Regions from separate parts of the Paenibacillus sp. KS-LC4 genome, predicted to be linked through region 1. Evidence: predicted binding sites of a transcription regulator. Region 1 holds the regulator's gene; the other holds the start of a gene.
The links. Region 1 encodes CtsR, which represses protease genes until heat stress. Its sites were predicted from a motif close to ATGGTCAATAAAGGTCAAACA; they were not measured.
Positions count from the first base shown of each region.

Region 2: the regulator CtsR is predicted to act here: its motif matches at 2,868-2,888, upstream of clpP (ATP-dependent Clp endopeptidase proteolytic subunit ClpP).

Region 1 is NZ_CP145905.1:5,657,055-5,661,478, reverse strand. Features, by position in the region: rRNA gene V5J77_RS24045 (23S ribosomal RNA) at 1-1,520, shown strand, start outside; rRNA gene rrf (5S ribosomal RNA) at 1,641-1,757, shown strand; gene V5J77_RS24035 (CtsR family transcriptional regulator) at 2,247-2,708, shown strand; gene V5J77_RS24030 (UvrB/UvrC motif-containing protein) at 2,747-3,271, shown strand; gene V5J77_RS24025 (protein arginine kinase) at 3,296-4,375, shown strand; gene clpC (ATP-dependent protease ATP-binding subunit ClpC) at 4,378-4,424, shown strand, end outside.
Region 2 is NZ_CP145905.1:343,010-347,433, forward strand. Features, by position in the region: gene V5J77_RS01555 (YvcK family protein) at 1-718, shown strand, start outside; gene whiA (DNA-binding protein WhiA) at 725-1,654, shown strand; gene V5J77_RS01565 (HPr family phosphocarrier protein) at 1,752-2,021, shown strand; gene clpP (ATP-dependent Clp endopeptidase proteolytic subunit ClpP) at 2,214-2,795, opposite strand; tRNA gene V5J77_RS01575 (tRNA-Arg) at 3,026-3,097, opposite strand; gene V5J77_RS01580 (sugar-binding domain-containing protein) at 3,349-4,386, shown strand.

The DNA of each region.
Region 1 (4,424 bases):
AGGCGTAGTGGAAGGACAACAGGTTCAAATTCCTGTACCACCGTAAACCGTTATGAGCAATGGGATGACGCAGAAGGGCAGTGACGCGGACTGATGGAATAGTCCGTCCAAGCAGTGAGGCTGATGAGTAGGCAAATCCGCTCATCGTAAGGCTGGGCTGTGATGGGGAGCGAAAATTACAGTAGCGAAGGTCATGCACTCCGGCTGCCGAGAAAAGTCTCTAGCCAGGTGAAGGTGCCCGTACCGCAAACCGACACAGGTAGGCGAGCAGAGCATGCTAAGGCGCGCGGAAGAACTCTCGTTAAGGAACTCGGCAAAATGACCCCGTAACTTCGGGAGAAGGGGTACCTCGGTAGGGTGAATAGCCCGAGGGGGTCGCAGTGAAAAGGCCCAAGCGACTGTTTAGCAAAAACACAGGTCTGTGCGAAGCCGTAAGGCGAAGTATACGGGCTGACGCCTGCCCGGTGCTGGAAGGTTAAGGGGAGCGGTTAGGGGTAACCCGAAGCTGTGAACCGAAGCCCCAGTAAACGGCGGCCGTAACTATAACGGTCCTAAGGTAGCGAAATTCCTTGTCAGGTAAATTCTGACCCGCACGAATGGCGTAACGACTTGGGCGCTGTCTCAACGAGAGATCCGGTGAAATTTTAATACCTGTGAAGATGCAGGTTACCCGCGACAAGACGGAAAGACCCCATGGAGCTTTACTGTAACTTGATATTGAACTTTGGTACGATCTGTACAGGATAGGTGGGAGCCTAAGAAGCATGAGCGCCAGCTTGTGTGGAGGCGACGTTGGGATACCACCCTGATCGTATCGGAGTTCTAACCTAGGACCATGAATCGGGTTCGGGGACCGTGTCAGGTGGACAGTTTGACTGGGGCGGTCGCCTCCTAAAATGTAACGGAGGCGCCCAAAGGTTCCCTCAGAATGGTTGGAAATCATTCGGAGAGTGCAAAGGCATAAGGGAGCTTGACTGCGAGACCAACAAGTCGAGCAGGGACGAAAGTCGGGCTTAGTGATCCGGTGGTACCGAATGGAAGGGCCATCGCTCAACGGATAAAAGCTACCCTGGGGATAACAGGCTTATCTCCCCCAAGAGTCCACATCGACGGGGAGGTTTGGCACCTCGATGTCGGCTCATCGCATCCTGGGGCTGAAGTAGGTCCCAAGGGTTGGGCTGTTCGCCCATTAAAGCGGTACGCGAGCTGGGTTCAGAACGTCGTGAGACAGTTCGGTCCCTATCTGTCGCGGGCGCAGGAAATTTGAGAGGAGCTGTCCTTAGTACGAGAGGACCGGGATGGACGTACCGCTGGTGTACCAGTTGTTCCGCCAGGAGCACCGCTGGGTAGCCAAGTACGGACGGGATAAGCGCTGAAAGCATCTAAGCGCGAAGCCCCCCTCAAGATGAGATTTCCCAATTTAGTAAGACCCCTTGAAGACGACGAGGTTGATAGGTTCGGGGTGGAAGCGCAGCAATGCGTGCAGCTGACGAATACTAATCGGTCGAGGGCTTATCCTAACAAATACGCTAAAGTTTCAGAGCTTGTCTTTCGCATCCAGTTTTCAAGGTAGCAATACTTTGATAATCGTTGAATCTTTTCGAAGCTGATTCGAGAAGGAACTCAGCGAAAAGTACCCGTTTGGTGGCGATGGCGGAGGGGAACCACGCGTTCCCATCCCGAACACGACCGTTAAGCCCTCCAGCGCCGATGGTACTTGGACCGCAGGGTCCTGGGAGAGTAGGACGTCGCCAAGCACGAGAAGCCTGTCGCAATCATTGCGACAGGTTTTTTGTTGTCACATAAGTGAGATTAACAATCATAGAATGAAAATGCTGTGCACAACTTATCTACAGCCGTGGATGAGGTGCATAGTATTTTTTTGTGGCGTGAATAAGTCTGTTATGGTGTAATTGTTCACATGTGGGTAAGTTTATTAAACCTTATATGGAGCAATTGTAAATAGGATTTATGCACAATCGTTCACTTTTTATGCACAGCCTGTTTATAAATAGAACTGATCTAGGCAGGTCGGGTATAATTAGAGCTTTTTCGCATCATGCTAGGTAGTAGCTTTGTGTATAAATGCTGGTGGATGAATAGTCAGAAAATTAAGATTCCATCTCTTGACCTTTCTTAAATTTTGCGTATAATAAAATTAAAGTCAAAGAAAGTCAAAGTCAGTGGGAGCTGCATATGAATAAGCTAAAGCTTGTGCTCCATGCAGTACCAGGGGGGTTGGTGATATGCGAAACATTTCCGATCTCATTGAACAGTATTTAAAAAATATGCTTCAGGAAAGTACGGAAGGCTTGGTGGAAATACAGCGCAATGAGCTGGCTGAGAAATTTTCGTGCGTCCCTTCCCAGATTAATTACGTGATTAGTACACGATTTACACTGGAGAAGGGTTACATGGTCGAATCGAAGCGTGGAGGCGGAGGCTATGTCCGGATTCAGCGGGTAGAGTTGCCAGCGCTGCAGACGATTCAATTTCATATCAGGCAGACGATTGGAGATTGCGTGGAGCAGAGTGTGGCGGAAGGGCTGATTTATCAGCTTGAAGAAGCGATGCTGGTGACGAAGCGTGAAGCACAGCTGCTGCGGGCAGCCATTGATCGGGAAACAATTGCCGTCAAGCTCCCGCTGCGTGATGAGGTAAGGGCCCGTTTGCTGAGAGCGATGCTAATATCGCTTCTGGTTAAATAACTTACCGTGCGCAAGTGCATGGAAAGGGGTGATTTGTCTTGATTTGTCAGGAATGCGGCAAGAGGCCGGCAACGCTTCATTTTACGAAGATTGTCGGTGGGGAGAAGACGGAGTTTCACATTTGTGAAGCTTGCGCTCGTGAACGGGGTGAAGGCATCCCGGGTACGGCGAATGGCTTCTCTATTCACAGCTTGCTGTCGGGTCTGCTTGATTTTGATCCATCTGGAACATCGGGTTCGGCGGGGACGAAGGCTTGCCCGGTCATACGCTGTGACGAATGCGGATTTACTTATGCGCAGTTCAGCAAGATCGGACGCTTTGGCTGTAGCGCCTGCTACAAACATTTTTCAGATAAGTTAGATCCGCTGCTCAAAAGGGTACATGGTAGTACGGTGCATACGGGGAAAATTCCGAAGCGCACTGGAGGACAATTGCAAAATAAACGTGAGCTTGATCAGCTCAGACGCGAGCTATATGATTGTATTGAACAAGAAGAATTTGAAAGTGCGGCTCAAATCAGGGATCGTATTCGTGAGCTTGAGCGTAAAATAGCAGAGCTGTAAGTCGTGAAGTAAGGAGGATATCTCTTGAAAAGTCGTCGTTTTTCAGAGCAAGCGTTAAGCGATTGGATGAAAGGGGATGGTCCAGAGTCAGATATTGTGATCAGCAGCCGTATACGGATCGCCAGAAACTTGAACCATTATCCGTTCCCATTGCTTGCTACGAAGGAGCAGTCGCTTGAGGTTATGGAGCAGTTAGCTGCTATCGGAGCATCTGGAAAGCTTGAGCCGATCGGCCATTTCGATACCATCGTGTTATCCGAGCTTACGGAGCTGGAGAAGCGTGTATTGGTCGAAAAGCATTTGATTAGCCCGAATTTGGCTAATGAATCTCGAGGCGGAGCCTTCATTCTCAGCGATAATGAATCGGTGAGCATCATGATTAATGAAGAAGACCATTTGCGAATTCAATGCCTTTATCCGGGTTTTCAAATCCAGGAGGCTTGGACACTGGCGAATCAGATTGATGATATTTTTGAAGCGGAGACCGAATATGCTTTTGATGAGAAACGCGGTTATTTAACAACCTGCCCGACTAACGTTGGAACAGGTATACGCGTATCCATCATGGTGCATTTGCCGGCACTCGTACTAACCTCGCAAATCAATCGGATTTTGCAGGCCGTCACACAGGTAGGACTCGCGGTTCGCGGATTATATGGGGAAGGCAGCGAGGCGCTTGGCAATGTGTTTCAAATCTCGAATCAGATTACACTCGGACAATCCGAATCAGAAATTATTGAAAACCTGTACAGCGTAGCCAGACAAATTATCGAACATGAGAAAGCAGCTCGGATACGGCTGCTAGCAGAGTCTAAGCTGCGAATTGAAGATAGAGTAAAGCGGTCATATGGGATTTTATCCTATGCGGCTGTTATGGATACGAAGGAAGCGGCACAGCGGCTTTCAGATGTAAGGCTGGGCGTTGACCTGGGCTTGCTGGATAATATAACGCCTCAAGTTATGAATGAATTATTGATTATGACGCAGCCGGGCTTCTTACAGCAAGTATTTAAGGAAACGATGAATGCGGAGCAGCGGGATTATCGCCGGGCTGAACTAATTCGCAAGCAGTTGCGAAGTCAAATGGAACATGGGGGTGCGTAACGATGATGTTCGGAAGATTTACGGAACGAGCACAGAAGGTGCTTGCATT
Region 2 (4,424 bases), 940 kb from region 1:
AGGGCTTGCCGGGCATAGCCTCGGCAATTTAATGCTGGCTGCTATGGCTGACATCACGGGCGATTTTGTGACGGGCGTACGCGAGCTGAGCAGGGTACTGGCGGTACGCGGACGGGTTTTGCCTGCCGCAGCCCAGGCCATTGTGCTTAAGGCGGAAATGGCCGACGGCTCGATCGTCATTGGCGAGTCGATGATTCCAAAGGCGGGTCAAGCGATTAAACGTGTATTTATTGATACGGAGAATGCGCACGCGTTGCCGGAAGCGGTCAAAGCGATTGAGCAAGCAGATGCCATCTTAATTGGGCCGGGAAGCTTGTATACGAGTATTATGCCGAATTTGATTGTTCCGATGCTTGCACAAGCGATTACGGAGTCTTGCGCCGTCAAGCTGTTTGTATGCAATGTGATGACGCAGCCGGGTGAGACGGACAATTATACGGTATCGGATCATATGAATGCGATTGAGGCCCACATCGGCCTGCAATTATTCGATTATGTCATTGTGAACAATGGTGAAATTTCACCGCAAGTGGAAGCCAAATATGCAGAGATGGGCGCAAAGCCCGTCGCTATTGATTTGGAAGCTATTCGCAGCAAGGGCTGCGAGATTATTGCGGATCGTTTTGTTTTATTCCAGACGTTTCTAAGGCATGATGCCGAGCGTCTAAGCCATCATATTTATAAGCTAGTGGAAAACTGGATAATTAGAAAGAGGTGACAAACCATGTCGTTTGCGGCACAAACAAAAAAGGAACTCACGCTTATTGAAGCGGATTCCTGCTGTGAGCTTGCAGAGCTATCCGCGCTCATTCGGATGAATGGTTCTGTCAGCTTATCCAGCCGCAAAGTCATTTTGGACATCTCAACAGAAAATGCTGCAATAGCCCGTCGTATTTATTCTCTGGTCAAAAAGCACTTTGAGGTACACACCGAGCTGTTGGTTCGGAAAAAAATGCGGCTGAAAAAGAACAATGTGTATATCGTACGTATACCAACAATGGTACAATCTATATTAAGCAAGCTTCATATCGTTTCAGAGGGCTTCGTATTCAACTCCGGAATTGATAAGGCGATGATTAAGAAATCGTGCTGCAAACGTTCCTATTTGCGTGGCGCATTCCTTGCTGGAGGTTCAGTGAATAACCCTGAGGGCTCCTCGTACCATTTGGAAATCTCTTCGATGTATGAGGAGTATTGCGGCTCATTAGTGGAGCTGGCCAATAAGTTCGAGCTGAATGCCCGCTGCATCGAGCGGAAGAAAGGTTTTATTTTTTACATTAAGGAAGGCGAGAAAATTATTGAGTTGCTGAATATTATTGGCGCTCATCAGGCGCTGTTTAAATTCGAGGATGTTCGAATTATGCGCGACATGCGCAATTCCGTTAATCGAATCGTCAATTGCGAGACAGCGAACCTGAACAAGACCATCGGCGCTTCCGTGCGGCAGATTGATAATATCAAATTGCTGGACCGCGAGCTAGGGCTTGAAAACTTGCCGGATAAGCTCAAGGAAGTCGCTGAAATCCGCTTGCAGCATCCCGATCTGAACCTGAAGGAAGTTGGAGAACTGCTCAAAGGGTCAGTGAGCAAGTCAGGCGTAAACCACAGGCTTCGCAAAATTGACGAACTTGCTGAAAAAATACGCAACGGCTAAACTTTTAACTTCATGTTTCCGATGGTATAATGATACAATGAGTTTAAAATTATCGGCATAATTAAGGATTGAATAAGATATAGGGGGTATGGTTTCCATGACAAGGCTTCCGGTTGTCGTTCGACTAAAAACGGGTCTTCATGCAAGACCAGCAGCATTATTCGTACAAGAAGCTAATAAATTTTCATCTGAAGTATTTGTCGAGAAAGACGACAAGAAAGTGAATGCCAAATCGATTATGGGAATTATGAGCTTGGCAATCAGCTCGGGCACTGAAGTTTTCATTAGTGCGGAAGGTTCGGACGCAGAACAGGCTGTAAACGCTTTAGCTGCATTAGTCAGCAAGGAAGAGCTCGAGAACCAATAAAAAGCCGTATGCAGCAGAGACTCGTCTGCTCGTAACCATATCTGTTGGCTATGCCGCCTTTTGGATCAGATTGATCCAGGGGCGGTTTTTTTGCGTGATACGCATACTGAAATAGAAGCTCATAACAAAACAAACCCGATTCGCCTGAACCGGGTTTGTTTTGTTTATACACCCATAGGATTAATGGATGATTTAGATTTTCTCAATAACCTTGTCAACGAGACCATATTCACAAGCCTCTGCTGCACTCATGAAATAATCGCGATCGGTGTCTTTCTCCACGCGCTCAAGCGGTTGGCCTGTGCGCTCGGATAGGATGCCGTTCAGGTGATCGCGCATTTTGATAATGCGGCGAGCACGAATCTCGATGTCGCTCGCTTGGCCTTCAGCGCCGCCCAGCGGCTGGTGAATCATAACCTCGCTGTTCGGAAGTGCGTAACGCTTGCCTTTGGCGCCTGCTGCAAGCAGGAAAGCGCCCATCGACGCTGCCATACCTACACAGATGGTAGATACGTCAGGCTTGATGTATTGCATCGTATCATAGATAGCCATACCCGAGGTAATCGAACCGCCAGGGCTGTTAATGTAAAGGGAGATGTCTTTCTCAGGGTCATCTGCTGTCAGGAACAGCATCTGTGCGATGATGGAGTTGGCTACAACGTCATTGACGCCCGAGCCCAAGAAGATAATACGATCCTTCAATAACCGGGAATAGATGTCATAGGAGCGCTCTCCGCGATTAGTTTGCTCAATAACCATAGGAACGAAATTCATATCCTGTAAACCTCCTCCGAAAAATAACAAGATTGATATTGCCGTAACAACATAATAGCGGATAAAAAGTTAAAAGTCAAAGATAGTCAGACAAATCAGATTTTTCTCAGGCACCAGCCATTTCATAGCTGAAAAATGAAATAAAAAAACCACCCTTTCATCAGGGTGGCCACATTGTCGGCATCATAAACGCCTATTGCTTGCTGTAAGCTGGTATCAGTCAATCAGAACGCGCCCGCTAGGAATCGAACCTAGATCTCAGGCTCCGGAGGCCTACGTCATATCCATTGGACCACGGGCGCATGTATAAAAGTAACAGCAAGATTTAGTATAGGTTAAATACGTATAGAAATCAAGCCAGCTAACAAAAATAAATTTGAAAAAAACGTGTCAGTAAACGGTTTCATATGAAATTGTTGACTTGAAATGTGAGATCAAGTTCGGTAAAATAGAGGTGGGACTTAAAACGGGAGTGTGGGACGTTTCATGTCCACCGCAATGCTTGAGTATCAGTTTCGCTTAACTTAGTACGGGTGGAGTGAATAATTAGAAGATGCGCCAAATGATTGAATTGCAGCAGCAGCTTCTGCCAGATTTGCTCGACGTGATGAGGAAGCGCTACAGGATACTGCACCAGGTTATGCTCTCTGATCTCATCGGCCGCAGAACGCTTGCGACAACGCTTGGTATGACGGAGAGGGTGCTGCGAGCAGAAACAGACTTTCTAAAGTCACAGGGCTTGCTTGAAATCCATGCTTCCGGCATGAGGATCAGCGAACCTGGCAAAGAACTGCTTGAACAGTTTGAGCCTTTTGTGCCGACGATTTTCGGCTTGTCTGAGCTTGAGGAGAAGATCAGAAGTTTTTTTGGCCTTAGTCAGGTTGTAGTTGTGGCTGGCGACTCTGATGTATCCGCACAGACGAAGCGGGAGCTTGGCAGAGCAGGAGGACAGGTGCTGCGTAAAGCGATGGAGCAAGGCGATGTCATTGCCGTTACAGGCGGGACGACGACGGCTCAGGTAGCGAATCAGCTTTCGGCTGTGGCGCCGCTCAAAACCAATTGGTTCGTGCCAGCAAGAGGCGGACTTGGCGAAAGCGTCGACTATCAGGCGAATACGATTGCTTCCACCATGGCGAAGCGAACAGGTGCCAATTATCGGCTGCTTCACGTTCCTGACCATCTTGGAGAGGAAGCTTATGCTCCCATTATGCAGGAACCGAATATCCAGGACATTATAGAGGTGATCCGCAGGGCGCGTATTGTCGTGCACGGCATCGGAGACGCTATGGTGATGGCTCGGCGCAGGAAGCTTGATGAGGCGACGATGCAGGGTATTGAAGCGGAGGGCGCGCTTGCAGAAGCCTACGGTTTTTATTTTGACCGCAGAGGGCAGGTCGTCCACAAGATGCCGACGGTAGGATTACGGCTCGAGGATATTGTTAAGACTGAAGTTGTTATCGGAGTAGCTGGAGGCAAAAGCAAAGGCGAAGCGATCGCAGCAGTGATGCGCTTTGGACACAATGATGTTTTAGTTACCGATGAGGCTGCCGCATTAGAAATCATTGCAATAATCGAAGAATCGGATCCATAATCATATTTTTGGCAAGTGATCTTGATGCTTCGCGCCGG